One region of the Streptomyces sp. WMMB 714 genome, then DNA from elsewhere that is predicted to be linked to it. Evidence: predicted binding sites of a transcription regulator. Region 1 holds the regulator's gene; the other holds the start of a gene.
What was found. The regulator HspR, encoded in region 1, represses chaperone genes until heat shock. The targets are predictions, from matches to a motif close to TTGAGNNNNNNNNNCTCAA.

Region 1 (15,568 bases):
CTGGACATGCCGGTGATGCTTCCGCCCGTACCGAACGTCGTCGATCTGAGCCGCAAGAAGGTGCTCATCGCGGACGACGTCGCGGACACCGGCCGCACCTTGAAGCTGGTGCAGGACTTCTGCGCGGAGCACGTCGCCGAGGTGCGCAGCGCGGTGATCTACGAGAAGCCGCAGTCGGTGGTGAAGTGCGAGTACGTGTGGAAGCGCACGGACAGGTGGATCAACTTCCCGTGGAGTGTCGACCCGCCTGTCGTGCAACGTGACGGCCAGGTCCTCGACGCCTGAGCCGGGAGCCGGACGGAGACGCGGCCGTCGTACCCGCCATCGGCAGCACCCCGCTCGGAAGCCCCGCTCCCACCGGGGAGCGACCCACCGCGAACCCGCCTATCGGCCGAGGCGCCGGGTCCAGGCCTCGCGGGGCGGGCCGCCGGAAGGGGGTGTGATCTTTCCGAGGTTCTGCCAGGACCAGGATTGCAGCGCGCCCCGGGCGGGTGCGTTGTCCTGGTCGATCAGGGTGACGGCGAGGCTGATTCCCGAGCGGCTCAGCAGATGCTCCTGGAGCCGGGTGGCGACGCGGGAGCGGCGGCCGGACGGCAGGACCATCAGCTCCGTCATCACGAACGCCCGCCCGGCCGCGGTGAGTTCGACCAGTTCGCCGGGGAGTTCACCGTGCAGGCCGTGCCACCACTCGTCCGTGCGGTCGGCCTGGTAGCCGTAGACGCTGCCCACCAGGCGGCCGCCGGCGCTGGCGATCACGAGTTCGAAACCGGAGCGCTGAACGTGCTCGCCGAGGCGCCGCAGGTACTCCTCACGGTCGTGGAACTCCTCGCTCGGCATCCCCTTGTAGGCCTCGACGTACAGGTCGGCGACCGCGTCCCGTTCCCTGTCGGCCTGCCATCGGCTGAGCCGTCGCAGAAACACCTCCGTCACGCCCACGCCCCCTCTGCGCTCGCCCTGCGACCAGCCCCGGCCGCCGGGGCGGCGTAGGCTGAAGATACTGAGAATACGTCGTCCACAGGCTTCCGAGCCGTCCTCGTCGCCGGTTGGGTCCGGCCGGCCACCGCCGGGTGCGCCGGGCCGTCGCCGCCGGCAGCGCGAGAGGAGCGACAGCTATGGACATCCTCGTGACCGTCGGGGTCATCGTGCTGCTCATCGCACTGACGGCACTCATGATCCACCTGCTGAACGTGCGGCACCAGCAGAGCATCGTCACCCACCGCTACGACACCTTCCACCCGGGCAACCCGCCGGAGGGCGAGGGCGCGGAGCACGCGGGACCGGAACATCCGCATCCGCGCGCTGGCGGCCCGCGTTTCAAGAGGACGGGCAGGGACGGCGGCGAGGACGGCCGGCGGCGCGAGGGGTAGCCGGACGCGAGGCCCGTATCGGCCGTCGCCGGTCAGCCGGAGGGGTGGCCGTCGCCGCGGCGGACGTACGGGCCGGACAGCAAGCGGGGCGCGGCCGACGTCACCGCGCCCCCGTGTACCGCGGTGGGACGCGTCCCCCGCGGCCTCAGAAGCGGCCTCAGAAGTTGCCGAGCTTGATCAGCACCAGCAGTGCCAGCAGCTGCACCGCGGACACTCCCAGGGCACGAGGCCAGGGGAGGTCGTGCGAACGGCTGACCATGGACGTCAGGAGAGCCCCGCCCGCGATCCAGGTGATCCAGCCGACCGCCTGCGACACCGTGTGCTCACCGCCGAGGAACAGGGCGGCGAGGACCCGCGGTGCGTCCGTGAGGGACATGATCAGCATCGACAGGCCGGCGGTGGGCGCCCATGTGCCCGTGCCTCCGAACTGCCGGGCGAGCGTGTGGGTCACCGACCCGAGGATCAGCCCGAAGACCACGAAGGCGACGGCCGCGCCCAGGACGCTCGGCGCCGCGGTCGCGATCGTGTTGCTGGTGAGATCCTCGCGGGTGTCCTCGCCGAGGCTGAACGGCGCGAGCATCCCGTAGAGCGCGGTGACGACGATCGCGGGGAGCCACACGGCGTGGTCCCGCATCCGCCAGAAGGTGGCGTTGGGCCGCAGGACGATGCCGCTCAGCAGCTCCTTCCAGTGGAGCCGCGGACCGGGGGGCGGCGCATGCCGGTCGGGGGCGCCGGGGCCCTCGCCGGCGTAGGCGCCGCCGGGGGCGTACGGGTCCGGGACGGTGAAGGAGCGGGTGTGGCCCGGGCTGTCCGTGTACGGGTCGCTCCCGTGCCGGTGCCCGCCGGGGCCTTGCGGGGGCCGTCCGTGCGAGGGGCCTCCGGCGTACGGGCCGGGCCCGAACTGCGCGCCCTGTCCGTACGGGGCCTGCGAGCCGTAGGGCGGCGGCGAGCCGTGCGGCTCACCCAGGTACTCGGGTTCGCCATGGCTGCCCGGCCGGCCCGGCCACTGCTGCGGCGGGCGCTGCCCGTACGGCCCCGGGCCGGGGGGCGCCTGTCCCGGCTGCCCCTGAGGTCCGCGGTTCTGCCCTTGCTGCTGCGCGTTCCGGGAGCCCCGGCCGCGTCCGATCCTGAAACCAGCCACGTCGTCGAACGTACCTTGTCCCCGCAGCCGTCAGGCCGGGCGAGGAGGATTGAGGACGGCATTGTGGCCGTTCCGGTACAACCCGTAGGGCTCTCCCCTACGGCTTCGCCGACGCGGGCTGACGGGCGGTCGGCCGGACTCAGCCGCCCGGCAGGCGCACCGCCAGCGTCACCACCGCGCCGCAGCCCGGCCCGGCGGGTTCGACCGTGAGCCGGTCCGTGACGAGCTTGGCCAGCCACAGGCCGCGTCCGGCGGTGGCCCCGGCGACGCCGGGTGCCAGCTCCGGGATGACGTCCTCGGAGAAGCCCGGCCCGGAGTCCTCCACCTGGCACTCCAGCTCGCCGTCGAGGTGACGCAGCACCAACCGCCCTGTGCCTCCGGCGTGTTCGACCGCGTTCGTCGCCACCGCGTCGACGGCGACCACGAATTCACCTCTGCGTGGTTCCCCCAGGCCCGCGGCCGCCGCGCACTCCTCGACCTCGATCCGGATGCGTGGGAGGTCTCGTGAGGTGAAGTGCAGGCGGCACAGGCGCTCATTGGTCAGCATCCGTCATCTCCCCGACGCTGAGGTCCAGTGAACGGAACGAGTCCGCCCCGAGCCCGTGCTGCATGCGGGCCGGCCGTGGACGTGGCGCACGGGCCGGGCCGTGGTCGTGGCCCCTGCCGTGGTCGTCGCGCCGCCGTCTGCGTCCCGCATGGTCTCCGGTGGTCTGCTGTTGTCAGGCCCGTACGTGCGTAAGGGCCGCGCCGAGCGGCGCCCGGGCGTCCGGGCTTCGGCTCCCGGTCCGCCGGCGCGGTGGCGTACGGGGGCGGAGAGCACCTTCCGCCGCTCGGGGACAGGGCGGTTCCCCGCCATCTCCTCGCCGCCGTCCGGCACCCGGGTCGCCTCCTTCACCGCGCCGCTATGGCTGTCGCTGGTCAGCGAGGCTAAGCGGCAGGAGGCCCGATGGGTATCCCCCGAAGGGGATTGACCTGTGAAGAACATTAAGTGACTGAATACGAACGGACCTTGCCGCATGCGAAACGGAGCTTGCCGTGCAGGACGACAAGCTCCGTCACGGCTCTGTCCGGGCTCCGTTCAGAGCCCCGCCGGAAGCCCCTTGCGCGAGGCTTCCGGCGCGTTGCCCGCGCGGCTCCGGAAGAACCCTGCGCGCAGGGTCACTTCGCGGGCTCGGGCTCCGTCTCCTCCTCCGGTTCCTTTTCGCCGGACGGCTCTCCGGGTGTCTTCACCGAGTCCAGGAGCAGCTGCGCGACGTCCACGACCCGCAGGTCCTCCTTCGCCGCCTTGTCGTTCTTCTTGCCGTTGACGGAGTCCGTCAGCATGACGAGGCAGAAGGGGCACGCCGTCGAGACGATGTCGGGGTTCAGGGAGAGTGCCTCGTCGACGCGCTCGTTGTTGATGCGCTTGCCGATGCGCTCCTCCATCCACATGCGGGCGCCGCCGGCGCCGCAGCAGAAGCCGCGCTCCTTGTGGCGGTGCATCTCCTCGTTCCGCAGCCCCGGCACCTTGCCGATGATCTCGCGCGGGGGCGTGTAGACCTGGTTGTGGCGGCCCAGGTAGCAGGGGTCGTGGTACGTGATCAGGCCCTCGACCGGGGTGACGGGGACGAGCCTGCCCTCGTCGACGAGGTGCTGGAGGAGCTGGGTGTGGTGGATGACCTCGTAGTGCCCGCCGAGCTGCGGGTACTCGTTGGCGAGGGTGTTGAAGCAGTGGGGGCAGGTCGCGACGATCTTCTTCTTCGACTTCTCGACCGTGACGCCCTCGCCGCCCTCCTCCTCCGGGTCGGACTCGCCGAACGCGGCGTTGAGGGTGGCGACGTTCTCCTCACCGAGCTGCTGGAAGAGGAACTCGTTGCCGAGGCGGCGCGGTGAGTCGCCGGTGCACTTCTCGTCGCCGCCCATGATCGCGAAGTTGACGCCGGCGATGTGCAGCAGCTCCGCGAACGCCTTCGTGGTCTTCTTGGCCCGGTCCTCCAGGGCGCCGGCGCAGCCCACCCAGTACAGGTAGTCGACCTCGGTGAGGTCCTCGACGGTCTTGCCGACGACGGGCACCTCGAAGCCGGTCTCCTCGGCCAGCTCCTTCGTCCACGCAAGGCGCTGCTTCTTCGCCATGCCCCAGGGGTTGCCCTTCTTCTCCAGGTTCTTGAGCATCGTCCCGGCCTCGCTCGGGAAGGAGCTCTCGATCATCACCTGGTAGCGGCGCATGTCGACGATGTGGTCGATGTGCTCGATGTCGACGGGGCACTGCTCGACGCACGCGCCGCACGTGGTGCACGACCACAGCACGTCCGGGTCGATGACGCCGCCCTCCTCGGCGGTGCCGATCAGCGGACGCTCGGCCTCCGCCAGCGCGGACTGCGGGACGTCCTTCAGCTGCTCCTCGGACGCCTTCTCCTCGCCCTCCATCGTCTTGCCGCCGCCGGCGAGGAGGTAGGGGGCCTTGGCGTGCGCGTGGTCGCGCAGCGACATGATCAGCAGCTTGGGCGAGAGCGGCTTGCCGGTGTTCCAGGCGGGGCACTGCGACTGGCAGCGGCCGCACTCGGTGCAGGTCGAGAAGTCGAGGATGCCCTTCCAGGAGAAGTCCTCGACCTGGGAGGCGCCGAAGCGGACCTCTTCCTCGTTGTCGTCGTCGAGGGCCGTCTCGAAGTCGATCTCCTTGCCGCCGGAGACCATCGGCTTCAGCTCGCCCAGCGCGGTGCCGCCGTCGGCGTTCCTCTTGAACCAGATGTTGGGGAAGGCGAGGAAGCGGTGCCAGGCCACGCCCATGTTGGTGTTGAGCCCGATGGTGATCGCCCAGATCATCGTCACGCTGAGCTTGATCATGGCGAAGAGGTAGACCAGGTTCTGCAGCGTGCCGGTGCTGAGACCGTCGAAGGCGGCGACGAGCGGGTACGACACGAAGTACGAGGCCTCGTAGCCGGACACGTGGTGCAGCGCGCCCTCCAGGGCCCGCAGTACGAGGATGGCCACGCCGATGGTGAGGATGACGTACTCGACGAAGTACGCCTGCCACGCCTTCGACCCCGCGAACCGCGACTTGCGGCCGGCCCGCGAGGGCAGGCTCGCGAGCCGGATGCCGATCAGCACGAGGATGCCGAGCGTCGTCATGGCGCCGATGAACTCGGTGTACATCTCGTACGGCAGCCAGCCGCCGACGACCGGCAGCATCCAGTCCGCCCGGAACAGCTGCCCGTAGGCGTTGACGATCGTCAGCCCCAGGGTGAGGAAGCCGACGGCGACGAACCAGTGCGCGACGCCGACGACGCCCCAGCGGTTCATGCGGGTGTGGCCGACGAACTCGCGGGCGAGCGTGCGCGTGCGTCCGCCCGGATCATCCGTGCGCGTGCCCGCGGGCACCGGCTGCCCGAGCCGGACGAAGCGGAAGATCTGCGCGACGGCGCGCGCGAGCAGTGCGATACCGACCACGGTCAGCACCAGCGAAACGACGATCGCGGCGAGTTGCATGCGGGCTCCTCGGACCTGCGGGCGAGCATGCGTGCGGCTGCGCGGCTCGCTCTGGCGTACTAAGCGGTAACTTATGTAGTCCGTTCGAGACTACCCACTTTCCCGGCGGTGCTGGTACCCGGGCGCGCGGTGATCTGCGTCGCGGGGGTGCGACGCGTCGAGCGTCCGCCGAGGGCAACCCTGACGGCTGCGCCCGGACTTCCTCCCGTGCCTGCTCAGCGGCCGGGTGCGCATAAAGACGGCATAAGAGTTGAGCCCTGTCCACTCAAGGCGTTTGACGTTCCCTGCCTCGCCGTGCACTCTTGAGTCAGCTTCACTCAAGACATCAGCTGGAGGAAACCGAAATGGCACGTGCGGTCGGCATCGACCTGGGCACGACGAACTCCGTCGTCAGTGTTCTCGAAGGCGGTGAGCCCACCGTCATCACCAACGCCGAGGGCGCCAGGACCACGCCGTCCGTCGTGGCCTTCGCGAAGAACGGCGAGGTGCTCGTCGGCGAGGTGGCCAAGCGTCAGGCCGTCACCAACGTCGACAGGACGGTCCGGTCGGTCAAGCGCCACATGGGCACCGACTGGAAGATCAACCTGGACGGCAAGGACTTCAACCCCCAGCAGATGAGCGCCTTCGTGCTCCAGAAGCTGAAGCGGGACGCGGAGGCCTACCTCGGCGAGAAGGTCGAGGACGCCGTCGTCACCGTCCCGGCGTACTTCAACGACGCCGAGCGCCAGGCCACGAAGGAGGCCGGTGAGATCGCCGGTCTGAACGTGCTGCGCATCGTCAACGAGCCGACGGCCGCCGCTCTCGCCTACGGGCTGGAGAAGGAAGACCAGACGATCCTGGTCTTCGACCTCGGCGGCGGCACCTTCGACGTCTCGCTGCTGGAGATCGGCGACGGCGTCGTCGAGGTGAAGGCCACCAACGGTGACAACCAGCTCGGCGGTGACGACTGGGACCAGCGGGTCGTCGACCACCTGGTCAAGCAGTTCCACTCGGGCCACGGCGTGGACCTGTCGAAGGACAAGATGGCTCTCCAGCGTCTCCGCGAGGCCGCGGAGAAGGCGAAGATCGAGCTGTCCAGCTCCACCGAGACCAACATCAACCTGCCCTACATCACGGCGTCCGCCGAGGGCCCGCTGCACCTGGACGAGAAGCTCACGCGCGCCCAGTTCCAGCAGCTGACGCAGGACCTGCTGGAGCGGTGCAAGACGCCGTTCCACAACGTCATCAAGGACGCCGGCATCCAGCTCTCCGAGATCGACCACGTCGTCCTCGTCGGCGGCTCGACGCGTATGCCCGCGGTCGCCGAGCTGGTGCGCGACCTGACCGGCGGCAAGGACGCGAACAAGGGCGTCAACCCGGACGAGGTCGTCGCCATCGGCGCCAGCCTCCAGGCCGGTGTGCTCAAGGGCGAGGTCAAGGACGTCCTGCTGCTCGACGTCACCCCGCTGTCCCTCGGCATCGAGACCAAGGGCGGCATCATGACCAAGCTGATCGAGCGCAACACCACGATTCCTACGAAGCGTTCGGAGACCTTCACCACGGCCGAGGACAACCAGCCGTCGGTGCAGATCCAGGTCTTCCAGGGTGAGCGCGAGATCGCGGCGTACAACAAGAAGCTCGGCATGTTCGAGCTGACGGGCCTGCCGCCCGCCCCGCGCAACGTGCCGCAGATCGAGGTCACCTTCGACATCGACGCGAACGGCATCATGCACGTCTCCGCGAAGGACCTGGGGACGGGCAAGGAGCAGCGGATGACCGTCACGGGCGGTTCGGCGCTTCCGAAGGAAGACATCGAGCGCATGATGCGCGACGCCGAGCAGTACGCCGACGAGGACGCCAAGCGCCGCGAGTCCGCCGAGACGCGCAACCAGGCCGAGCAGCTGGTCTACACGACGGAGAAGTTCCTCCAGGACAACGAGGAGAAGGTCCCCGGCGAGATCAAGACCGAGGTCGAGGCCGCCGTCGAGGACCTGAAGGAGAAGCTGAAGGGCGAGGACACGGCGGCCATCCGCGAGGCCAGCGAGAAGGTCGCGGCGACCAGCCAGAAGCTGGGCCAGGCCATGTACGCCGACGCCCAGGCCGCCCAGGGCGAGGCCGGCGCTCAGGCCGGTGCCGAGGGTGCCGCGGGCGAGTCCAAGGCCGACGGTGACGACGACGTCGTGGACGCCGAGATCGTGGACGACGAGCAGAAGCCGAAGGATGGTGCAGCGTGACGGAGGAGACCCCGGGCTTCGACCAGAAGTCCGACGTCCCCACCGACGCCGTACAGCCCGATGACGCTGCGGCGCAGGCCGCCGGTGCCTCCCCCGCCGACGAGGCGGGGGGCCCGGCGGACGGGGCCGGGGACGTTCCCGAGACCGAGCAGGAAGGCCAGGCCGGTCAGGAGCCGATCCAGGGTCAGGTCCAGGGCCAGGGCGGAGAGCTCGGCCCGCAGGAGGCGGCGCTGACCGCCCAGCTGGACCAGACCCGCACGGCGCTCCAGGAGCGCACGCAGGATCTCCAGCGTCTGCAGGCCGAGTTCCAGAACTACCGCCGTCGCGTCGAGCGGGACCGCGCCTCCGTCAAGGAGGTCGCTGTCGCGAACCTGCTGACGGAGCTGCTGCCCGTCCTCGACGACATCGGCCGGGCGCGGGACCACGGCGAACTCGTGGGCGGTTTCAAGTCCGTCGCCGAGTCGCTGGAGATGGTCGCCGCCAAGATGGGTCTGATGCAGTTCGGCAAGGAGGGGGAGCCCTTCGACCCGACTGTGCACGAGGCGCTGATGCACTCGTACTCGCCCGACGTCACCGAGACGACGTGCGTGCAGATTCTCCAGCCCGGGTATCGCATCGGCGAGCGCACGATCCGTCCCGCGAGGGTGGGCGTCGCTGAGCCGCAGCCGGGTGCTCAGGGCCCGGCAGGCGAGGAGCCCGCCGACGAAGAGGAGAACGGTGGCCCCGAGCAGGGCTGACCAGGGAAGCGAGCTGGACGGGGGGATCGGCCCGGACCTCGGGCCGGTCCCCGGCCGGGGTACCGAGCGGGAGGAGGGACGCCGCGGATGAGTACGAAGGACTTCATCGAGAAGGACTACTACAAGGTTCTCGGTGTCCCGAAGGACGCCACCGAGGCCGAGATCAAGAAGGCCTACCGGAAGCTCGCACGTGAGAACCACCCCGACGCCAACCGGGGCGACGCCAAGGCCGAGGAGCGCTTCAAGAACGCTTCCGAGGCGTACGACGTACTGGGCGATCCCAAGCGCCGCAAGGAGTACGACGAGGCGCGCACCCTGTTCGGCAACGGCGGGATCAGGACGGGCGGGCCCGGCGGCCCCGGTGGCGCGGGCGGATTCAACTTCGACCTGAGCGACCTCTTCGGGGGCGGCCAGCCGGGCGGCGGCCCGGGCGGCCCCGGTGGCGCGGGCGGCTTCGGCGGCGGTCTCGGCGACGTCTTCGGAGGTCTGTTCAACCGTGGCGGCGCCGGTACGCGTACCCAGCCCCGGCGCGGCCAGGACGTCGAGTCCGAGGTGACGCTCAGCTTCACCGAGGCAGTCGACGGTGCCACCGTGCCGCTGCGGATGTCCTCCTCGGCGGCGTGCAAGACGTGTGCCGGCACGGGTGACAAGAACGGCACGCCCCGGGTGTGCCCCACCTGCGTCGGCACCGGTCAGGTCTCACGCGGCGGCGGTGGGGGCTTCTCGCTGACCGACCCGTGCCTGGACTGCAAGGGCCGCGGCCTGATCGCCCAGGACCCGTGCGACACGTGCAAGGGCTCCGGCAAGGCGACGAGTTCGCGCACCATGCAGGTCCGCATCCCGGCGGGCGTCAGCGACGGGCAGCGCATCCGGCTGCGCGGCAAGGGCGCCCCCGGCGAGCGGGGCGGCCCGGCCGGCGACCTCTACGTGATCGTGCACGTCGACGCGCATCCGGTCTTCGGCCGCCGCGGCGACAACCTGACGGTGTCGGTGCCGGTCACCTACCCGGAGGCGGCGCTCGGCGGCGAGATCAAGGTGCCCACCCTCGGCGGTCCGCCCGTCACGCTCAAACTGCCGCCGGGCACGCCGAGCGGTCGTACGATGCGGGCACGCGGAAAGGGTGCCGTGCGCAAGGACGGGACGCGCGGCGACCTGCTGGTCACGATCGACGTATCGGTTCCGAAGGATTTGAGCGACAAGGCGAAGGGCATCCTGGAGTCCTACCGCGAGGCGACGGCGGCGGAGGACCCGAGGGCCGCGCTGTTCAAGGCCGCGAAGGGAGACTGAGGTGAACGGCCGGGGCGGACGACGCAATCCTTATCAGCTGACGGACGAGTCACCGGTGTACGTCATCTCGGTGGCCGCTCAGCTCTCGGGCCTGCACCCGCAGACGCTGCGGCAGTACGACCGTCTGGGTCTCGTCTCGCCGGACCGGGCGGCCGGCCGCGGCCGCAGGTACTCCGCCCGGGACATCGAACTGCTGCGTCAGGTGCAGGAGCTGAGCCAGGACGAGGGCATCAACCTCGCGGGCATCAAGCGCATCATCGAACTGGAGAACCAGGTCGCCGCGCTCAAGTCGCGCGTCGTCGAACTGCAGCAGGCGGTCGAGGGCGCAGCGGCGGCCATGCAGCAGCGCGAGGCCCAGGTCCACGCCTCGTACCGCCGGGACCTCGTGCCGTACCAGGACGTGCATCCGCAGTCCGGGGCGCTCGTCGTCTGGCGTCCCAAGAAGAGCCGCGACTGAGCACGTCAGTTGCCCGAACGGCCCCCTCGCGCGTCCGGCGCGCAGGGGGCCTCGGTGCGGCAGGGACGCGCGGGGCCCCGGCGGCCCCTGGCAGGCGCCCCCGCTCGGCAGGGCCGCCGTGCAGCCTGCCCGACACGTACGGCTGTGCGAGGCGGAACATGCACGTGTAACCCGACCGGGTGTGTGCAGTTGGCCGCAGGGGCGGGTCAGGCCGAGCGTGGGGGCATGACGTCGACACGCGCGGCACTTACCGCTTTCGTGACATGCACCACCGCCCTGGCCGTGATGGGCGCGGCCGGCGCTCCGGCGCCCTACCCGCCGCCCTCCGAGGGGAGCCGGTGGCCGCACGGGACGGTCAGAACGGTCGGGAGGCTTGTCGCGAAGCTGTCGGACAACCAGGTCGAGTCGTGCTCGGCAGCCGTCGTCGACTCTCCGAGCGGCAGCGTCGTCGCGACGGCGGCGCACTGCATCGCCAGCCCGGAGCGTCCGCAGAAGCCGCAGGCGATCTACTTCCAGCCCGGTTACGAGGGGCAGGGCGGCCCGAAGGCCGTCCTCGCGAAGGGCTGGAAGGCCACGTCGTGGCGGACGGCACCGGGCTGGGACGTGCGCAAGGAGCTGGAGGCGATCCTCCCGCACGACTGGGCGTTCCTGCGGATGGAGAAGCGGGGCGGGCGCACCATCCAGGACGTGCACGGCGCGAATACCCTGAAGACGGAGCCGGTTCCGGGCGGCACGACGGCCACGCTCGGCTACCCGGTCACCTCGCCCTACGACGGGGAGTCGCTGAACTACTGCGCGGGCGAGGCACGCCGCTACGGCCGCGGTGAGATCGCGGCGGCCAACGTCGGGGCCCTGGCGCTCGAGCCGTGCCGGCTGACGCAGGGCGTCAGCGGCGGTCCGTGGCTGCGGGACTTCGACAAGTCGCGGGGTGCCGGGACGCTGGTGGCCGTGACGTCCGTCGGTTCGGACGACGAACTGCTGGGGCGGCCCTACCCGAAGTCGGCGAAGACGCTGCTGAAGGAGATCGGGGGCCGCTGAGCCGCTGCCCCGGCGTCTGCTCCGTCTGCTCCCTTCCCCGCCCCGGCCGCGCCCTGCCCCGGCCGGGGGTTCCGTGGCAGCACGGGCGGCGGGCCCGTTCAGACGCCGCGCCCCATCGTGCGGTCCACGGCGATCTCGATGAGCACGCGCTCGGGGTTGGGGCGGGGCCGGCGGCCGTAGCGCTCCTCGTAGCGGCGCTCGGCGTCCGAGACCGCGTCCGCGTCCTCACGTACGCGGGCGCGGCCTTCCAGTGTCGACCAGCGCCCGCCGTCGACCTGGCAGAGCGCCACCCGCATGCCTTCGGCGCCCGCCGCCGCGATGTTCCGCACCTTCTTGCTGGTCCGGCGCGATACGACGCGGGCCGTCGCCGTACCCGGTTCGAAGGTGACGCTGACGGGCACCACGTGCGGGGTGCCCCCGGGCCTGAGGGTCGTGAGCGTGGCGTAGTGGCGTTCCCGCCAGAAGGCGGCAAGGGCTTCGGAGACGTCGGCTGCCGGAAGCGGTGCGGGGGAGGAAGGCGTACGCGTCATGGGAACGAACCTAACGCCCCTATAGTTGAGTGGAATAGACTCAACTTGCTGGATGCTGAACAGTGCAGTGGGGGTACCCGCCGGACCGGGCTGTACGGTCCCGGCCGGCCGGGGCGCTACCGAAGAGCAGCGAGAAGAAGGAGGCACGCACGCCAGTGGACGCCGAGCTGACCAACAAGAGCCGTGACGCGATCAGCGGGGCGAACGACCGTGCGGTGACGGACGGGCACCCCGACATCACACCTGCCCATCTGCTCCTCGCGCTGCTCCAGGGCGAGGACAACGAGAACATCTCCGACCTGCTCTCCGCCGTCGAAGCGGACCAGGCCGCGCTGCGCTCCGGCGCCGAGCGCCAGCTCGCCGCGCTGCCCAGCGTCAAGGGATCGACGGTCGGCAAGCCGCAGCCGAACCGCCCACTGCTGGCGGTCATCGCGGACGCCACCCAGCGTGCGAAGGAGCTGGGCGACGCGTACGTCTCCACCGAGCACCTGCTGATCGCGCTCGCCGCCGAGGGCGGGCAGACGGCCGACCTGCTCAGGGACAACGGCGCCACCGACAAGAAGCTGCTGGAGGCGTTCCAGGCGGTGCGCGGGAGCCGGCGCGTGACGTCGCCCGACCCGGAGGGCACGTACAAGGCGCTCGAGAAGTTCGGCACCGACTTCACGGCCGCGGCGCGCGAGGGCAAGCTCGACCCGGTCATCGGGCGTGACCAGGAGATCCGCCGCGTGGTGCAGGTGCTCTCCCGGCGTACGAAGAACAACCCGGTCCTCATCGGCGAGCCCGGCGTCGGCAAGACGGCGGTCGTGGAGGGGCTGGCGCAGCGGATCGTCAAGGGCGACGTGCCCGAGTCGCTGCGTGACAAGCGGCTGGTGGCGCTGGACCTCGGCGCGATGGTGGCCGGCGCGAAGTACCGCGGTGAGTTCGAGGAACGCCTGAAGACGGTGCTGTCGGAGATCAAGGAGAGCGACGGCCAGATCATCACGTTCATCGACGAGCTGCACACGGTCGTCGGCGCGGGCGCCGGAGGCGATTCCGCCATGGACGCGGGCAACATGCTGAAGCCGATGCTCGCCCGCGGGGAGCTGCGCATGGTCGGCGCCACGACGCTCGACGAGTACCGCGAGCGCATCGAGAAGGACGCAGCCCTGGAGCGCCGCTTCCAGCAGGTGCTGGTGGCGGAGCCCACGGTGGAGGACTCCATCGCGATCCTGCGCGGCCTCAAGGGCCGGTACGAGGCGCACCACAAGGTGCAGATCGCGGACAGTGCCCTCGTGGCGGCCGCCGCCCTGTCCGACCGGTACATCACCTCCCGGTTCCTGCCGGACAAGGCGATCGACCTCGTCGACGAAGCCGCGTCCCGGCTGCGTATGGAGATCGACTCCTCCCCCGTCGAGATCGACGAACTCCAGCGCTCCGTCGACCGGTTGAAGATGGAGGAGCTGGCCCTGGCCAACGAGACCGACCCCGGCTCCGTCGAGCGCCTGGAGCGGCTCCGTCTCGAACTGGCCGACCGCGAGGAGGAGTTGCGGGGGCTGACGGCCCGCTGGGAGAAGGAGAAGCAGGGCCTCAACCGCGTCGGTGAGCTGAAGGAGAAGCTCGACGAGCTGCGCGGGCAGGCCGAACGCGCCCAGCGCGAGGGGGACTTCGAGGCGGCGTCGCAGCTGCTGTACGGAGAGATCCCCGGCCTGGAGCGGGAGCTGGAGGAGGCCTCCGCCGCCGAGGAGGAAGCCGCCTCGCAGCCCGAGCGGGAGACGATGGTCAAGGAGGAGGTCGGCCGGGACGACATCGCCGACGTCGTCGCCTCCTGGACCGGCATCCCCGCGGGGCGGCTGCTGGAGGGCGAGACGCAGAAGCTGCTGCGCATGGAGGACGAGCTGGGCAGGCGGCTGATCGGTCAGAGCGAGGCCGTCAGGGCGGTCTCCGACGCCGTGCGGCGCACGCGGGCCGGCATCGCCGACCCCGACAGGCCCACCGGCTCGTTCCTCTTCCTCGGCCCGACCGGCGTCGGCAAGACCGAACTGGCCAAGGCGCTCGCGGAGTTCCTCTTCGACGACGAGCGGGCGATGGTCCGCATCGACATGAGCGAGTACGGCGAGAAGCACTCGGTGGCACGGCTGGTGGGTGCTCCGCCCGGTTACGTCGGCTACGAGGAGGGCGGCCAGCTGACCGAGGCGGTGCGGCGCCGCCCGTACTCCGTCGTGCTGCTGGACGAGGTGGAGAAGGCGCACCACGAGGTCTTCGACGTGCTGCTGCAGGTCCTCGACGACGGGCGCCTCACCGACGGGCAGGGCCGCACCGTCGACTTCCGCAACGCCATCCTCGTCCTCACCTCCAACCTGGGCAGCCAGTACCTGATGGACCCCCTGGAGAAGGAGGAGGAGAAGAAGGAGAAGGTGCTCGCCACCGTACGGTCCTCCTTCCGGCCGGAGTTCCTGAACCGGCTGGACGACGTGGTCGTCTTCTCGGCTCTGAGCACCGACGAGCTCGCCCGCATCGCCGGCCTGCAGATCGAGGGACTGCGCCGGAGGCTCGCGGAGCGGCGGCTGGAGCTGGACGTCACTCCGGAGGCACTGGAGTGGCTGGCACGGGAGGGCAACGACCCGGCGTACGGCGCACGTCCGCTGCGCCGCCTCGTGCAGACGGCGATCGGCGACCAGCTCGCCCGCGAGATCCTCTCCGGCGAGGTGCTCGACGGCGACACCGTGCGGGTGGAAGCCGCGCCGGACGGCGGGAGCCTGGAGGTCACCTCGGCGCGCGGATCCTGACAGCGGCGGACGGGAGGCGGTGCGGGGAGTCAGCCGCGCCGCCCCTCACCGTGACGGGCGGCGCAGGAAGCCGCCGATCTCCTCGACGACGCGTTCGGGGGCGTCCTCCATGAGGAAGTGACCGGCCTCCGGGACGACGGTCAGTTCAGCCCCGGGGATGTCGCCGCTGAGCCGCCGCGCGTAGTGGAGGGGCTGCCACCGGTCTCCCTCGCCCCACAGGATGCGGACGGGCATGGCGAGGTCTCCGAGCCGGCCGCTGATCTCCTCGGTGTACTTCGAGTCGTAGTGGCGCACCTGGTGCTCGAAGAAGGAGACGCGGCCCAGCGCCGACCGGTGGGGTGCCAGGTACGCCTCGAGGGTGCCGCCGGTCATGAGCGACTCGTCGGCGACGGTCATTCGGAGCTGACGGGTCAGCAGGGCGTCGAACGCCTCCTGCGGCATGCTCGTGAAGCCGTCCAGGTGCTCGTCGATGATCTTCCGCCAGGTCGAGGACGGCCACGAGTCGTAGCTGACCGGGTCGATGGCCATCAGCCGCCGCACCCGGCCGGGGTGGTCGAGGGCGAAGCGC
Region 2 (15,568 bases), on a different contig from region 1:
GCCGTTGGCGAAGTCGCCGAACTGCGCCTCCCACATCACCAGCGCCTCGGGGCGGGCCAGGGAGTAGCCGTACTCGAAGCCCATCGCCGCGTACTCGCTCAGCAGCGAGTCGTAGACGTTGTAGCGCGCCTGGTCGTCGGAGAGGTAGAGCAGCGGCGTGTAGTCGTGGCCGGTGTTCTGGTCGAGCAGAACGGCGTGGCGCTGGCCGAAGGTGCCGCGGCGGGAGTCCTGGCCGGCGAGGCGGACGGGTGTGCCCTCCATCAGCAGCGAGCCGATGGCCAGGGTCTCGCCCATGCCCCAGTCGATGGTGCCGTCCTCGATCATCGCCGCGCGCCGCTGGAGCTGCGGAAGCAGCCGCGGGTGCACGGTGACGTGGTCGGGGATGTTCACCTGCGACTCGGCGATCCGCTTGACGACCTCCTGGGTGACCCCCGTCTCGACGTGGACGGGGAACTCCGGCTCGGGCTGCGGGACTTCGGCCGGGGCGGGGGCGTCGGTGACGTCCCGGACCTCGGTGAAGACCTTCTCCAGCTGGCCCTGGAAGTCCTGCAGCGCCTGCTCCGCCTCCTCCAGCGTGATGTCGCCGCGGCCGATGAGGGACTCGGTGTAGAGCTTGCGCACCGAGCGCTTCTTGTCGACCAGGTTGTACATCAGCGGCTGCGTGAACTGCGGGTTGTCGGTCTCGTTGTGCCCGCGGCGCCGGTAGCAGATCAGGTCGATGACGACGTCCTTGTTGAACGCCTGGCGGTACTCGAAGGCCAGCCGCGCCACGCGGACCACGGCCTCCGGGTCGTCGCCGTTCACGTGGAAGATCGGAGCCTCGATCATCCGCGCGACGTCCGTGGAGTACATCGACGAGCGCGCCGACTCCGGAGCCGCCGTGAAGCCGACCTGGTTGTTGATGATGATGTGCACCGTGCCGCCGGTGCGGTAGCCGCGGAGCTGCGACATGTTGAGCGTCTCCGCCACGACGCCCTGGCCCGCGAAGGCCGCGTCGCCGTGCAGCTGGACGGGTAGGACGGTGAAGTCCGTGCCGCCCTTGCCGATGATGTCCTGCTTGGCGCGCGCGACGCCCTCGACGATCGGGTCGACGGCCTCCAGGTGCGACGGGTTGGCGGTGAGCGTGACCTTGATCTGCTCGCCGTCCAGCCCGGTGAAGGTGCCCTCGTTGCCCAGGTGGTACTTCACGTCGCCCGAGCCGTGCATCGACTTCGGGTCGAGGTTGCCCTCGAACTCGCGGAAGATCTGCGCGTAGGACTTGCCGACGATGTTGGCCAGCACGTTCAGCCGGCCGCGGTGGGCCATGCCGATCACGCACTCGTCCAGCCGCGACTCGGCGGCGGCGTCGAGAACAGCGTCCAGCATCGGGATGACGGACTCGCCGCCCTCCAGCGAGAAGCGCTTCTGCCCCACGTACTTGGTCTGCAGGAACGTCTCGAACGCCTCGGCGGCGTTCAGGCGGCGCAGGATCCGCAGCTGCTCGTCACGCTCCGGCTTGGAGTGCGGACGCTCGACGCGGTCCTGGATCCACTTGCGCTCCTTCGGGTCCTGGATGTGCATGTACTCGATGCCGGTGGTGCGGCAGTACGAGTCCCGCAGGACGCCGAGGATGTCGCGCAGCTTCATCATCGGCTTGTTGGCGAAGCCGCCGACCGCGAACTCCCGCTCCAGGTCCCACAGCGTGAGCCCGTGCTGGGTGATGTCGAGGTCGGGGTGCTTGCGCTGCTTGTACTCCAGCGGGTCGGTGTCGGCCATGATGTGGCCGCGCACCCGGTAGGAGTGGATCAGGTCGAAGACGCGTGCGGCCTTGGTGACATCGTCGTCGTGCGAGGCGTCGATGTCCTGGTTCCAGCGCACCGGCTCGTACGGGATGCGCAGCGCCTTGAAGATCTCGTCGTAGAAGCGCTCCTCGCCGAGCAGCAGCTTGCTGACGATGCGCAGGAACTCGCCCGAGGCGGCGCCCTGGATGACGCGGTGGTCGTACGTGCTGGTGAGCGTCATCACCTTGGAGACGCCGAGCCTGTTGAGCGTGTCCTGCGAGGTGCCCTGGAACTCCGCCGGGTACTCCATCGCGCCCACGCCGAGGATGAGGCCCTGACCGGGCATCAGCCGCGGCACCGAGTGGACGGTGCCGATGCCGCCCGGGTTGGTGAGCGAGCAGGTGACGCCGGAGAAGTCCTCCATCGTCAGCTTGTTCTGCCGGGCACGGCGGACGATGTCCTCGTACGCCTGCCAGAACTCGAAGAAGGTGAGGGTCTCGGCCTTCTTGATCGCGGCGACGACGAGCTGGCGGTCGCCGTTCGGCTTCACCAGGTCGATGGCCAGGCCGAGGTTCACGTGGTCGGGCTTGACCAGGGTCGGCTTGCCGTCCTTCTCCGTGAAGGAGTAGTTCATCGACGGCATCGCCTTCAGCGCCTGCACCATGGCGTAGCCGATCAGGTGCGTGAAGGACACCTTGCCGCCGCGGGCGCGCTTGAGGTGGTTGTTGATGACGATGCGGTTGTCGAACAGCAGCTTCACGGGGACCGCGCGCACCGACGTGGCGGTGGGCAGCTCCAGCGAGGCGTTCATGTTCTTCGCGACGGCCGCGGAGGGGCCGCGCATGGGCACGTACTCGGGCCCGGCCTGCTCCTCCGCCCCGGCGCCGTCCTTCGCGGCGGACCCGCCCTGGGGCGCCTTCGCGGGCGCGGCCTTCGCGGCGGGCTTCCCGGCGTCCTGCTCGGCGGCGGGCTTCGAGGCGGCCTTCGTGGCGGGCTTCGACGCCGGCTTCGATGCGGTGGCCGGCTTCGCCTGCGCAGGGGCCTTCGGCGCGGCCTGCGCGGCGGCCGGCTTCGCCGGGGCCGTCGGCTGCGCGGCGGACCCGGCACCCGAGGTGCCCGCAGCCGCGGCCGGTGAGGCGGCGGAGTCGGCCGTCGGCGTTCCGACGGCGCCCACGGCCTCGGAGCCCGGCTTGTAATCGGCGAAGAAGTCCCACCAGGCTCGGTCTACCGAGTTCGGGTCCTGGAGGTACTGCTGGTAGATCTCGTCGACGAGCCACTCGTTTGGCCCGAACACGGCGGCGGGATCGGATCCCTGACCGTCCTGCTGGGTCGAGACGCTCGAGCTGTTGGGGGACTGTGACGACACGGCGGCAACCGCCCTCTTCCGCGTTCCTTAGATGGTGGACAGCGGAAACAAAGGCTACGCCCCTACCGGCGTTACTTGCAGTCCGGCCGGGGTTGTCGTCGTGCAAGTCACATCGAGCGACCGGTTTCAGCGCTGGAATTGGCGGGAAACAAACAGGGTTTGCCGCGGTACGGAACCGGCGCACCCGGTTCCGGCGTCCTACGGGTTGCGGGACTCCGCTGTTCTCCCTGCTCTTCCCTCCCTCGGCGAGCCGGCGGCACTTCGAGCGTACGTCAACCCTCCGGTGCGGCCAGGCCCGGAAGGGTGACCTGGATCCGGCAGCCGCGAGGGGACTCGGCCACGCGTATCGAGCCACCGTGGAGATCCACCGCCCAGCGCGCGATCGCCAGTCCCAGGCCGGTGCCGCCGTCCGAGCCGCTTCCGCCGCCGCCGCGCTGCGAGGCGGCCTCCGCGCTCTTCGTGCGGTTGAAGCGTTCGAACACGCGGGCGCGTTCGGACGCGGGAATGCCCGGACCCTCGTCCAGCACCTCCACCTCGAGGCTCTCCGCGCTGCTGCCCGGGCGGGCCCGCACGGTCACGCGGCCGTGCGGCGGGCTGTGCTTGACGGCGTTGTCGATGAGGTTCGCGACGACCTGGTGCAGGCGCTCGGCGTCCGCGTAGGCCGTCAGTTCGGGCGGGGAGACGTCGAGATGGAGGTGGACGTCCGTGCGGGCGTGCCCCTGTCCCTTGCTCATGTTGGCCTCTTTGAGCACGCCCGCCAGATAGGGCCACACCTCGAAGCGCCGGGAGTGCAGCGGCACCACGCCGTTGTCCAGGCGCGAGAGGTCGAGCAGCGTGGCCACGAGCCTGCCCAGCCGGTCCGTCTGCTGCAAAGCCGTGCGCATCGTCTCCGGGTCGGCGTCGGAGACGCCGTCGACCACGTTCTCCAGTACGGCGCGCAGCGCGGCGATGGGGGTGCGCAGTTCGTGCGAGACATTCGCCACCAGCTCCTTGCGGTGCTGGTCGACTGCTTCCAGATCGGCCGCCATGCGGTTGAAGGTCTCCGCCAGCTCGCCGAACTCGTCGCGCCGGTCGCCCCGTACGCGGCGCGAGTAGTCGCCGTCGGCCATCGCCCTGGCCGCGTCCGTCATCTCGTCGAGCGGCGCGGTGAGCGACTGCGCGACGAACTGCGTGATCAGCAGCGAGGCGATGATCGAGATGATGGTGATCACCCGCAGCTCCGTCGCGGAGTTGACCGCGAAGAGTGCGAGCAGCGTGGTGATCACCACGGAGACGATCACGAGCGCCCCGAGCGCCGCCTTCACCGAGCGGTACGGGTCCAGCGGGCGCAGCCCCTCCCACAGCCTGTCGATCCAGCCCGTCCAGACCGGCTCCCAGCGCCGCCGGAGCCGCTTGTGCAGGCGCACCAGCGCACGCAGGACGAGCCCCAGGAACGTCCGGGCGGTGCGCAGCGCGGCCCGGGCGCGGGCCGCGCGCCCCGCGGCGGATCCACTGCGGGAGCCGCCGCGGGTGCTGCTGTGGGTGCTGTTGTGGGCAGAGGTCATCGAAGACGTATCAGGCACGTCCGTCACGCCGGTCCGCCACCCGTCAGGAACCGTCGAAGGCGGACGCGGGGGAGCTCCCCGCCGCCGTCGACGACGCGGGCGCCGGTGCGGAACCGTCGGCGGCGCCCGACGACGGGGTCTCCAGCGCGTAGCCCACGCCGTGGACCGTGCGGATGCGGTCTGCGCCGATCTTGCGGCGGAGCGCCTTGATGTGGCTGTCGACGGTGCGCGTGCCGGAGGCGTCCGCCCAGTCCCACACCTCGGCGAGCAGCTGCTCCCGTGAGAGGACGGCGCGCGGTGAGTGCGCGAGGCAGACGAGCAGGTCGAATTCGGTGGGCGTGAGGTGCACGTCCTCGCCGGTGACCCTGACGCGGCGCTGCGCGTGGTCGATCTCCAGCTCCCCGAGGCGGAGTATTCCGCTGCGCGGGGTGTGTGCGGCGAGGGTGGCCCGCTCGACCCGGCGCAGCAGTACGTGCACCCGGGCGGCGACCTCGCGCATGGAGAACGGCTTCGTCATGTAGTCGTCGGCGCCGACGCCGAGCCCGACGAGCATGTCCGTCTCGTCGTCGCGCGCCGTCAGCATCAGCACCGGCACCGGCCGCTGCGCCTGGACTCTGCGGCAGACCTCGAGTCCGTCGAAGCCCGGCAGCATGACGTCGAGCACGATCAGATCGGGCTGCCACGCCTCGGCCGTGTCCACCGCGGCCGGGCCGTCGCCGGCTGTCTGCACCTGGAAGCCCTCGGCCCTCAGGCGCATCGCTATCGCATCGACGATCGTCGGATCGTCCTCCACGACCAGGATTCGGCGCTGGGCGCCGGGGGTGGTCGCCGCGGAGGCGTTGCTGCTCTGTGCTGGTGTGATGTTCTTCTGGTCCATTCGACCCCGCCCCTGGATGGCCCCGTGGCTTGTTTGTATACGTGCTTGCAGAAGCGTAAAGGGCCTGAGTCGGCCTCGGCTATGCCGGTTTGATTGCGAAGTGAACCACGTCGGGGACACCTCGGACGACGGGGATCTCGTGTGTGCGAACCCCCCGGAATCCGGCATTGCGCAATGCTTCGTCGAATGTCGGGTCGGGCTGGGCGGACCACACGGCGAGCACCCCGCCGGGCGCCAGGCGGGCGCGGCAGGCGGCCAGTCCGGCGGGTGAGTAGAGGGACCCGTTGTCCTCGGTGACGGTCCAGCCGGGACCGTTGTCGATGTCCAGGCACAGGACGTCGAAGAACGCGTCGCCGGAGGCGCCGCCGTCCGCGCGCAGGTACTCCGCGAGGTCCGCGTGGACGATCTCCGTCCGCGGGTCGCGCAGCGCCTCGGCGGACAGCGGTGAGAGGGGCCCGCCCTCCCGGTGCCAGTCGATCACCGCCTCCTCGCGTTCCACGACGGTGATGCGGCCCCAGGCCGGCTCGGCCGCAGCCGCGGCGAGCGAGAACCCGACCCCGAGCCCGCCGACGAGCAGACGCGGACCCTCCCGAGGGCCTTGCCGGGAGGGCCCGGAGGCCGGTGTACGTCCGGGGGTTGCGCCGTTTTCCGGACTGTTCCGTCCGCGCAGCTCCTCCAGCGCCGCCTCCACGAGGAGCCGCTCCGAGCGTCCGTCGGAGGTGTCCATCAGGAACGTCCCGTTGGCGATGATCTGCAGCAGCTCACCGTGGCGCCGCAGTACGACCTCGCCGTGCGGGCCTTCGCGGCGGTCCAGTACGACGGGCGGTCCGGTTCGGGGTGCGAGGGGCGACGGGGGGCCGGCTTCCTGGTGCATCCCCCGATTCTGCCGTGTGCCGGGGAGCGGGCGGGCCGGTGCTCCCGGGGCCGCCGGCCCCGGGGAAGTCCGGAGCGGCTCGCGGGGTTGACCTGATGGGAGGGAGGGGCGGCGGACGCGCCGTGGCGGGTGCGGCGGACGCCCGTCGCGCCCTGGGTGTCCCGCTCCGCGATCGCTGCTGGCGAACAGGGGCTGCCGGGCGGAACATTCCACGGCCCCTGGGCATTGAGTGGACATTACTCAACTTGCCTGCCTAGGGAGAGATCATGGCACCGAAGTCCACAACGCTCACCCTGCCTGTGCTGCCCCTCGACGACGAGGTCGTGCTGCCGGGAATGGTGGTGCCCATGGACCTGTCCGACAGCGAGGTGCGGGCAGCGGTCGAGGCCGCGCAGGCGGCCGCCCCCGACGGGGAGAAGCCCCGTGTCCTGCTCGTGCCGCGGGTGGGCGGAAGCTACGCGGGTATCGGCGTGCTCGGCCGCGTCGAGCAGGTCGGCCGCCTCGCCGACGGCGACCCCGGTGCCCTGATCCGCGGCCGCACGCGCGTCCGCATCGGCGCCGGGACGACGGGCCCCGGGGCCGCACTGTGGGTCGAGGGCACCGTCGTCGAGGAGCCGGCGGCCCAGCCGGGCGGCGAGGACGCGGCCGCGTCCGACCTGATGACGGAGTACAAGGCGCTCGCCGCCGACTGGCTGCGCAAGCGCGGCGCCTGGCAGGTCGTGGACCGCCTCCAGCAGATCGACGACGTGGGGCAGCTCGCCGACAACGCCGGCTACTCGCCGTTCCTCACCACCGAGCAGAAGCTGACGCTGCTGGAGACCTCCGACCCCGTCGAGCGGCTGCGCTTCGCCGTCGCCTCGCTCCGCGACCACCTCGCGGAGCAGAACGTCGCCGAGTCCATCGCGAAGGACGTCCAGGAAGGCGTCGACAAGCAGCAGCGCGAGTTCCTGCTCCGCCGCCAGCTGGAGGCCGTGCGCAAGGAGCTGGCCGAGCTGAACGGCGACCCGGAGGACGAGGGCGAGGACTACCGCGCACGCGTCGAGGCCGCCGGCCTTCCCGAGCACGTGCACAAGGCGGCGCTGAAGGAGGTCGAGAAGCTGGAGCGCTCCTCCGACCAGTCGCCGGAGGGCAGCTGGATCCGCACCTGGCTCGACACCGTCCTGGAACTGCCGTGGAACGAGCGGACCGAGGACGCCTACGACGTGGCCGGGGCCCAGGCCGTACTCGACGCGGACCACGCGGGGCTGCAGGACGTCAAGGAGCGCATCACCGAGTACCTGGCGGTGCGCAAGCGCCGCGACGAGCGGGGCCTCGGGGTCGTCGGCGGACGGCGGGGCGGCGCGGTACTGGCGCTGGTCGGACCGCCCGGGGTCGGCAAGACCTCGCTCGGCGAATCCGTGGCCAGGGCAATGGGACGCAAGTTCGTCCGCGTCGCGCTCGGCGGCGTCCGCGACGAGGCGGAGATCCGCGGCCACCGCCGCACGTACGTCGGGGCGCTGCCCGGACGCGTCGTGCGTGCGGTGAAGGAAGCCGGATCGATGAACCCCGTGGTGCTGCTGGACGAGGTCGACAAGGTCGGCTCCGACTTCCGCGGAGACCCGGCCGCGGCGCTGCTCGAAGTGCTCGACCCGGCGCAGAACCACACGTTCCGCGACCACTACCTGGAGGTCGAACTCGACCTGTCCGACGTGGTCTTCCTCGCGACGGCCAACGTCCTCGAAGCCATTCCCGACGCGCTGCTGGACCGTATGGAAGTCGTGCAGCTCGACGGGTACACCGAGGACGAGAAGGTCACCATCGCCCGCGACCACCTGCTGCCCCGCCAGCTGGAGCGGACCGGCCTGGACGCCGGCGAGGTCCGGTTCGAGGACGGCGCGCTGCGCAAGCTGGCCGCCGAGTACACGCGCGAGGCGGGCGTCCGCAACCTGGAGCGGGCGGTCTCCCGGGTGCTGCGGAAGGTGGCGGCCCAGCACGAACTGGGCGAACGCGAACTGCCCGTCACCGTGGGCCCGGACGATCTGCGCGGCCTGATCGGCCGTCCGCACCACACCCCGGAGTCCGCGCAGGACCCCGCCGAGCGGCGCACGTCGGTGCCGGGTGTCGCGACGGGGCTCGCGGTGACGGGCGCGGGCGGCGACGTGCTCTTCGTCGAGGCGTCGCTCGCCGACCCCGAGACGGGCGGCTCCGGTCTGACCCTGACCGGGCAACTGGGCGACGTCATGAAGGAGTCCGCGCACATCGCGCTGTCGTACCTGCGCTCGCGGGGTGCGGAGCTGGAGCTGCCGGTCGCGGACCTGAAGGACCGGGGCATCCACCTGCACGTGCCGGCGGGCGCCGTGCCCAAGGACGGCCCGAGTGCCGGGGTCACCATGACCACCGCCCTGGCGTCGCTGCTCAGCGGCCGCCAGGTGCGCACGGACGTGGCCATGACGGGCGAGGTCTCGCTGACGGGGCGCGTGCTCCTCGTCGGAGGCGTCAAGCAGAAGCTGCTCGCCGCGCACCGCGCCGGGATCAGCACGGTGATCATCCCCAAGCGGAACGAGCCCGACCTCGACGACGTGCCCGAGGAGGTGCTGGAGGGGCTCGACGTCCGGCCTCTCTCCGACATCCGCCAGGTGCTCGACCTGGCGCTCGCGCCCGCAGGGCGCGGCTGCCTCGACGCGGAGGGGCGGGGGATCCCCGTGGCTGCCTGAGGCAGCCGCCCGCCGAGGGGCCTCCTGGCCCGGAACGGGCCTCCCGGCCCGGGACGCCGCGCCGGCACCGCAAGCCGGCGCGGCGTCGCCGTGTGCGCGGCCAGGGCCGGGCGGCCGATCGGCAGAACCGGACATGCGGGGGTTCCGCTTCTCGGATAGATCTCGGAGTGCCGGCCCGGCGGAGCTCCGGGGCGACGGCTGCCCGCAGGCTCCTCGGCGCGGCCGGCGAGCAGATGCCGTCCTCCCGGTCCCCACACGCAGAGGAAGCTGCCTAATGCGTCTGTCAAGCGGCAGCTGCCCCGTAACTCGCCTCGTAGGGGCGTCGGTTGCGGATGACGGCGTGCAGGACGTTGACTCGTCGTCGGGCCAGGGCGAGGACGGCCTGGTGATGACTCTTCCCCTCCCCGCGCTTGCGCCGGTAGAAGGCTTTGCTGGTGGCGTCGCAGGCGACTGCGACGAACGCGGATTGATAGAAGACTCGTTTGAGAGCTTTGTCGCCGGCGTGGGCGCGTTGCACGTAGCGGACCTTGCCGGACTGCTTGAGGACAGGAGCCAGGCCTGCGGCGGCGGCGAGCTGGTCGCCGGTGGGGAAGCGGTCGAGACCGCCGACGACGGCGAGGAACTCCGCGGTAAGAGTGGCCCCCATGCCGGGCAGGCTCCGGATGAGGGCCGCATCAGGGTGGCGGGCGAGAGCCTCGCAGATGCGCTTGTCGAGTGCCTTGAGCTTGTCCCTGGAAGCCAGCGCCTCGGCAGCGATATCCCGGACCAGTCCAGCGGTGACGGCCTCGCCGGGCACAACGACGTGCTGTGCTCGGGCGGCTGCGAGGGCGTGGTCGCCCAGTTCGATCAAGAAACTGTCCTTGACCCGGTTCAACCTGCGCAGATGCGCCAGCAGTCGGGCCCGTCCCGCAGTGCGGATCTCGCCAGGAGTGACGTACCTGGTGAGCAGATGCAGGCCGGTCTTGCCGGTCACATCAAGGTGCCGTTCCAGGGCGGGGTGGATGGAAGTCAGCAACTCCCGCAGCCGGTTGGCGCGGCGGGTCGCGTCCATGACGAGATCCGCGCGTCGGCTCACCAGCAGCCGCAGGTCCACATCCTCTTCCCGCATCGTGGTGACCTGCCTCAGGTCATCACGCATCCGCACTTGGCCAGCGATCACTTTGGCGTCCTTGGGATCACTCTTGCGCTCCCCGCCCCTGGTGCCCCGTCGGGCCCGGTTGACCGCCAGGCCCGGCACGTGCACCACGACCTTCCCGGCCTGAAGCAGCATGGCCTGAAGCAGGCCGGCGACTCCACCGAGGATATCGATCCCGACCACTGCCGAGCCGTGCTCACTCTCAGCGTCACGGATCTGGGCCATCAGTGCATCGATCGCTTCGGGATGGTTGTCCACCCGGCAGCTGACCAGCACCTTCCCGGACTCGGCGGTCTTTATCTCAGCCCAGTGGATCTCCTTGGCGACATCCACACCTACGGCCACAGACACGGAACAACTCCCTTCGACGACCGACCCGACGCGCAACCTCTCCCCGCCGTCCTTGCCCTACACAGCGATCGTCCGCAGTGCCTAATCAGCGGTCAGGAAGAAGCGGTGGGGCAGGGGGGCCAGCCTCCTGAGCCATCGAGGGCAGCCAGCATGAATCCCATCCCTGCCCCACCCGCGCCACTCAAGGGTCCCGCTCTCACCGGCCCCTCAAGCAACGGTCAGAAAGGTAGGGCCGCATGACTGACAAGCTCAGACGCGCAACCTTCACCGCCGCCACCGGCCTCGGCCTGTGCCTCACGCTGCTGCCTGCCGGACAAGCGCAGGCGCAGGCGCAGGCGCCGACGCGCGTCCCCTGCAACGACGTCGCCGCACTGAGGCAGGCCATCGACGCGGCCAACACCGGCGGCGGCAGCATCGTCCTCGCCCCCCGCTGCGTCTACGACCTCTCGAACGCCGACAACGCGGACGACGGCCTGCCGGAGATCACCGGCAAGGTGCGGATCTCCGGGGACGGCACGTACATCCAGCGCGGCACCAGCGCCCAGGCGCCGTTCCGCATCTTCCACGTGCGGCAGGGCGGCAGCCTCACCGTCGAGTCGGTCACCGTCCGCGGCGGCCAGACCACGGTGAACTCGGGCCACGGCGGAGGCTTCTTCAACGACCGCGGCAGCCTCACCCTCAAGCACGTGACGGTCAGCAACAACCAGGGCAGCGTCGGCGGCGGGATCTGGAACCAGCTCGGAAAGCTCGTCCTGGAGAACTCCACGGTCCGGGACAACAGAAGCGGTTTCGGTGGCGGGGTCGCCACCAACGGGACGATGAGGATGAGCGGCGGCGCCCTCCGGGACAACCTGGGCGGGGAGTGGGGAGGCGGCCTCGCCAACGCGGGCGACACCAAGCTCGACCGGGTGTCGGTCGAGGGCAACACCTCCGGCGACCACGGCGGCGGCATCATGACCCTGGCCATCAACACCGGGACCGGGCCGCTGCGCGCGGACTTCACCAAGATCAGGGGCAACATCGCGCAGACCGACGGCGGCGGCGTCCAGACCGGCGCGGACGAGCCGACGACCCTCTACCGCAGCAGCGTCAGCCACAACACGTCGAACGGCGCCCGCACCAGCGGCGGCGGCATCGCCAACCCGGGGACCGCCTTCGGCCTGTTCATCGGCACGAACTCCACCGTGAGGACGGAGAAGGGCGGGGCCGAGGCCAAGAAGCAGCCGACGCCCTTCGAGGTGAACCTCATCCGCAGCACGGTCTTCAAGAACCACCCCACCGACTGCGCGCCGCCCAGGAGCGTCCCGCGCTGCGAGGCGGCCGGTTCGGCGCCGGCGGAGAAGAAGCCGTCCGCTTCCTGACGGCACCGGCGTGGGGGCGAGCGGTGCGGGAGCTCCCGGTGGCGGTGGCGAAGCCGCCACCGGGCACCCCCTCCCGGCTGGGAGCGCCGCGCCGGAGGTGGGACTCCGGCGCGGCGCGGGTGCTGGGCTCCCGCCGCGGCGGGCGTCAGCCGTTGGCGAGCGCCTTCAGCCGGTCCATCGAACCGTTGAAGGAGTTGTGGTCGCCGACGATCGGCCCGGTCGAGGTGTACTGCCAGAAGGTGTGGAAGCCCCAGCCGTTCGGCAGAGCACCCGGCGCGGACGCGTACCGGGCGATCCACAGCGGATTCGTGTTGCCGAAGCCGCCGTTGTTGCCGGTGCAGGTCGTCCACCAGTCCGTGGTCGTGTAGATGACGGCGTCACGGCCGGTGCGCGACTTGTAGGTGTTCGTGAAGTCCTTGATCCAGTTGACCATCGCGGACTGGCTGAGCCCGTAGCAGGTCGCCCCGTACGGGTTGTACTCGATGTCGAGCACCCCGGGCAGCGTCTTGCCGTCCTTGCTCCAGCCGCCCCCGTGGTCGGCGAAGTAGTTGGCCTGGGCGGCGCCGCTGGAGTTGTTCGGCAGGGCGAAGTGGTAGGCGCCCCGGATCATGCCGATGTTGTACGAGCCGTTGTACTGCTGCGTGAAGTACGGGTTCCTGTAGGACGTGCCCTCGGTCGCCTTGACGTAGGCGAACTTCACGCCGCTTCCCCACAGGGACGACCAGTTGACGTTCCCCTGATGGCCGCTCACGTCGACGCCCTCGACGGTCGCGGCGAGCGACTCGGGCGGGGTGCCGTCCGTGGGATCGCCGCCCTCGTGCATGCGTACGCCGACGCCCATCGACGCCTCTCCGGGCTTGAGGGGCGTCCCGTCCTGGGGAGCCGCGTTCGCCGTGCCGGGCGAGGTGAGGACAAGTGCGAGTGCAGAGATGAACATTCCGGCCGCAGTGAGGATGCTGCGTCTGCGGCGGGCCGTGCCGGATCTGTAACCGGGCATCGCTGCCTCCGAAAACCGTGGGTGGGGGTGGGGCGACCTGCCACCTGGTGTGGGCATGTCAGGTTGACCGTACGCGCGTAGACGGGAGCGCGGAAGACGCACCGTTCGCCGCCGGTGGTCCAGACCTGCGAAATACTGCCGTAGCTGGGACGATCCCCGTCAGCGACGGGAACTTTCTGCACGGAAACCTGGGAGAGGGCGCATACGTGGACGAGTCCATGCGGAAGTACGCACCCGAAGTGCTCGACCTGGAGCGGGAACTGGCGGTCTTTCTGCGACGCGCCCGCGCCTTCTCGGGGGAGCTGTCGCGGGAGGTGCATCCCGAACTCGAGCCCGCCGCCTACGGACTCTTCGTGCGCCTGGAGGAGGCCGGGGCCCAGCGCGCCACGGAGCTCGCGGCGTTCTTCGGCGTCGGGAAGGCCACCGTCAGCCGTCAACTCCGCGCCCTGGAGGAGCTCGGGCTGATCGCACGCTCGCCCGACCCCGCCGACGGCCGCGCCTCCCTCGTCCACCTCACCGCGGACGGACGCGAACGCTTCGCGCAGGTGCGGGACGCGAGGCGCGCCGAGTACGTACGGAAGCTGGCCGCCTGGGATCCGGCGGAGGTCGCGGAGCTGGCCAGGCTGCTCCACCAGCTCAACGGCCTGGTGGACGCGGGAAGTCACGACTGACCCGCGGGGCGGCCCCGTCCCGGCTGCCGCCCCCGCTGCCTGCCCCTCCCGCCGCCTACGGGAAGACGGCGAGGACGGCCGACGCGTCGTCGTGCGCCTTGCCCCGGGGGTGCGCCGCCCCCAGCGGATCGTTCCGCTCGGCCTCCCTCACCTGCCGGACCAGCGCACCCGTGCCCTCCGCCCGGACGAACCGCAGGAGCCGCGCCCAGTCCCCGAGGCCGAAGACCTCGCTCCAGCGTGCGGCTCCGTCGGTCAGGGCGAGCAGCGCCGTCACTTCGGCCCGCGGTGCGCTGCCCGTGACGGCGAGCGAGGCCGCGGCCGGGTCGGCGGCCGCCGTGTAGAAGCCGTCCCCGCCGGGGGAGTTGCGCAGCGCCTCGACGGCGCGGACGTACTCCTCCCGGGCAGCGTCCCGTTCGGGGGACCCCTCGGGCAGCGCGCGCACCTTCTCGCGCAAGCCGGTGACGGGAGTCGGGAGTTGGCCGAGCCGCGGGTCCAGCAGCGCCTCGACGGTGCCGTCCGGGCGCTCCAGCAGCAGCGACGAGTCCGAGAGCACCAGGTGCTCGACCCGCTCCTCGTCCCAGCGGGCGGCGACCACCGTGGACTGCGGGGTTCGCTTGTGAGAAAGGTCACAAGTCGCACAATGTGCCGCGGCTGTGCGGGAGATGGCCGACTCCAGGCATTCGGCCAGCGTCAGATCCCGTCTGGCGGTGGAGAGTTCGAGCAGGGCACCCCCCAGCCTGGACGTGTACCAGGGGACGCCGTGCAGGCACCCCACGTCACCCTGAGGGGGCGTCACGCCGTCCAGCACGACCAGTGCGCCGCCCTCCCCGGACGAGGGCAGCGCCGCTGACGCGTAGTCCTCGTTGGGGCGCCGGGGGTCACCGGGCTCGCTGGTCATGTCGATGCGCATGGGCGTCAGTCTGCCGGAGCGTGCGCAGGGACGACGTTCCCGCGACGGCGGTGTCAAGGGGTCGGAACCCGCCGATACCGGCTGGTCACAGGGGTGAGCGGCGCGGAGTTGACCGGAATGAGTGGGTCCGAAAGTATGCGACCGGGCATCTTGCCAGGGCCCTCCCGGGATTTCCAACCGGTGCCCGGGACAGGGCCGTTGGCGTGTGCGGGCTGAGTTGTTCGCCGACTCCCGAGTGGGGTTCACTCCTTCGGGTGGCCCGGCAGGAGATCGCGGTCCGCCTCCCGATCCGTGCTGAATAGGGTCGGGCGGGGGCCGGGGGCCGGGGGCGCACGGGGGGCGAAGTCCACTCCTGCGACAAGAGGTTGGAATGCGCCACCCTGGCTTGCCAGGGGGAGGCCCCGACGAGATTGCGAGTACGGGTGCGGACGAAGCTACAGCGGAAACCGGCCGGACCAGGTGGGTCCCCGGCCCAGACCGCGAGCCCGGAGACGGCCTCCGGCTCCCGGCCTTCGGCCCCGGGGCGCCGCTCGCGGGTACGCAACCGGCTGCTGGCCGGCGTCGCACTGTGCTCCCTCGCCGTCATCGGAGCCGGGACGCCCGCGGTGCTCACCGGGACCGACAACCTCTCCGAGTCCCAGGAGCTGGTGGAGCGGGCCGAGCTCGGCAAGCGCTCCGTAGCCCTCGCGCACGCCCTCGCCGACGAACGCGACGGCATGGTCGAGTACGTCGCCGCGGGCCGCACCAGCCGGGACGGCGCGGGCGTCACCGAAGAGCAGCGCGCCCGCGTCGACCGCCAGGTCACCGAGATCAGGCGGAGCGCGCCGGCGAAGGTCAAGAGCGCCCTCGACAAGCTCTCGCGCATCCGCCAGGACGCTCAGGCCGGTCAGAGCGACGCGCGGGACATCTACGAGGCCTACTCCGGGACGATCGGCGCGCTCCAGAAGGTGAGCCTCGACGTCGTCCGCGCCCTGCCCTCCCGCGCCCAGGGCGATTCCGCGGGGCCGGGCGCCACCGGCGGCGCGCACG

Region 2: the regulator HspR is predicted to act here: its motif matches at 6,647-6,665, upstream of lon (endopeptidase La).

Annotation. Positions count from the first base shown of each region.
Region 1 is NZ_FMHJ01000004.1:359,419-374,986, forward strand. It holds gene H181DRAFT_RS09405 (phosphoribosyltransferase) at 1-285, shown strand, start outside; gene H181DRAFT_RS09410 (GNAT family N-acetyltransferase) at 385-930, opposite strand; gene H181DRAFT_RS09415 (hypothetical protein) at 1,113-1,367, shown strand; gene H181DRAFT_RS09420 (Yip1 family protein) at 1,525-2,508, opposite strand; gene H181DRAFT_RS09425 (ATP-binding protein) at 2,648-3,055, opposite strand; gene H181DRAFT_RS09430 ((Fe-S)-binding protein) at 3,667-5,973, opposite strand; gene dnaK (molecular chaperone DnaK) at 6,318-8,186, shown strand; gene grpE (nucleotide exchange factor GrpE) at 8,183-8,923, shown strand; gene dnaJ (molecular chaperone DnaJ) at 9,011-10,210, shown strand; gene H181DRAFT_RS09450 (heat shock protein transcriptional repressor HspR) at 10,212-10,667, shown strand; gene H181DRAFT_RS09455 (trypsin-like serine peptidase) at 10,893-11,705, shown strand; gene H181DRAFT_RS09460 (pyridoxamine 5'-phosphate oxidase family protein) at 11,804-12,235, opposite strand; gene clpB (ATP-dependent chaperone ClpB) at 12,391-15,000, shown strand; gene H181DRAFT_RS09470 (alpha/beta fold hydrolase) at 15,046-15,568, opposite strand, start outside.
Region 2 is NZ_FMHJ01000002.1:129,897-145,464, reverse strand. It holds gene H181DRAFT_RS03350 (multifunctional oxoglutarate decarboxylase/oxoglutarate dehydrogenase thiamine pyrophosphate-binding subunit/dihydrolipoyllysine-residue succinyltransferase subunit) at 1-3,126, opposite strand, end outside; gene H181DRAFT_RS03345 (HAMP domain-containing sensor histidine kinase) at 3,399-4,670, opposite strand; gene H181DRAFT_RS03340 (response regulator transcription factor) at 4,714-5,547, opposite strand; gene H181DRAFT_RS03335 (spermidine synthase family protein) at 5,627-6,421, opposite strand; gene lon (endopeptidase La) at 6,688-9,114, shown strand; gene H181DRAFT_RS03325 (IS110 family RNA-guided transposase) at 9,398-10,600, opposite strand; gene H181DRAFT_RS03320 (hypothetical protein) at 10,837-11,961, shown strand; gene H181DRAFT_RS03315 (lysozyme) at 12,107-12,958, opposite strand; gene H181DRAFT_RS03310 (MarR family winged helix-turn-helix transcriptional regulator) at 13,177-13,629, shown strand; gene H181DRAFT_RS03305 (protein phosphatase 2C domain-containing protein) at 13,685-14,539, opposite strand; gene H181DRAFT_RS03300 (sensor histidine kinase) at 14,962-15,568, shown strand, end outside.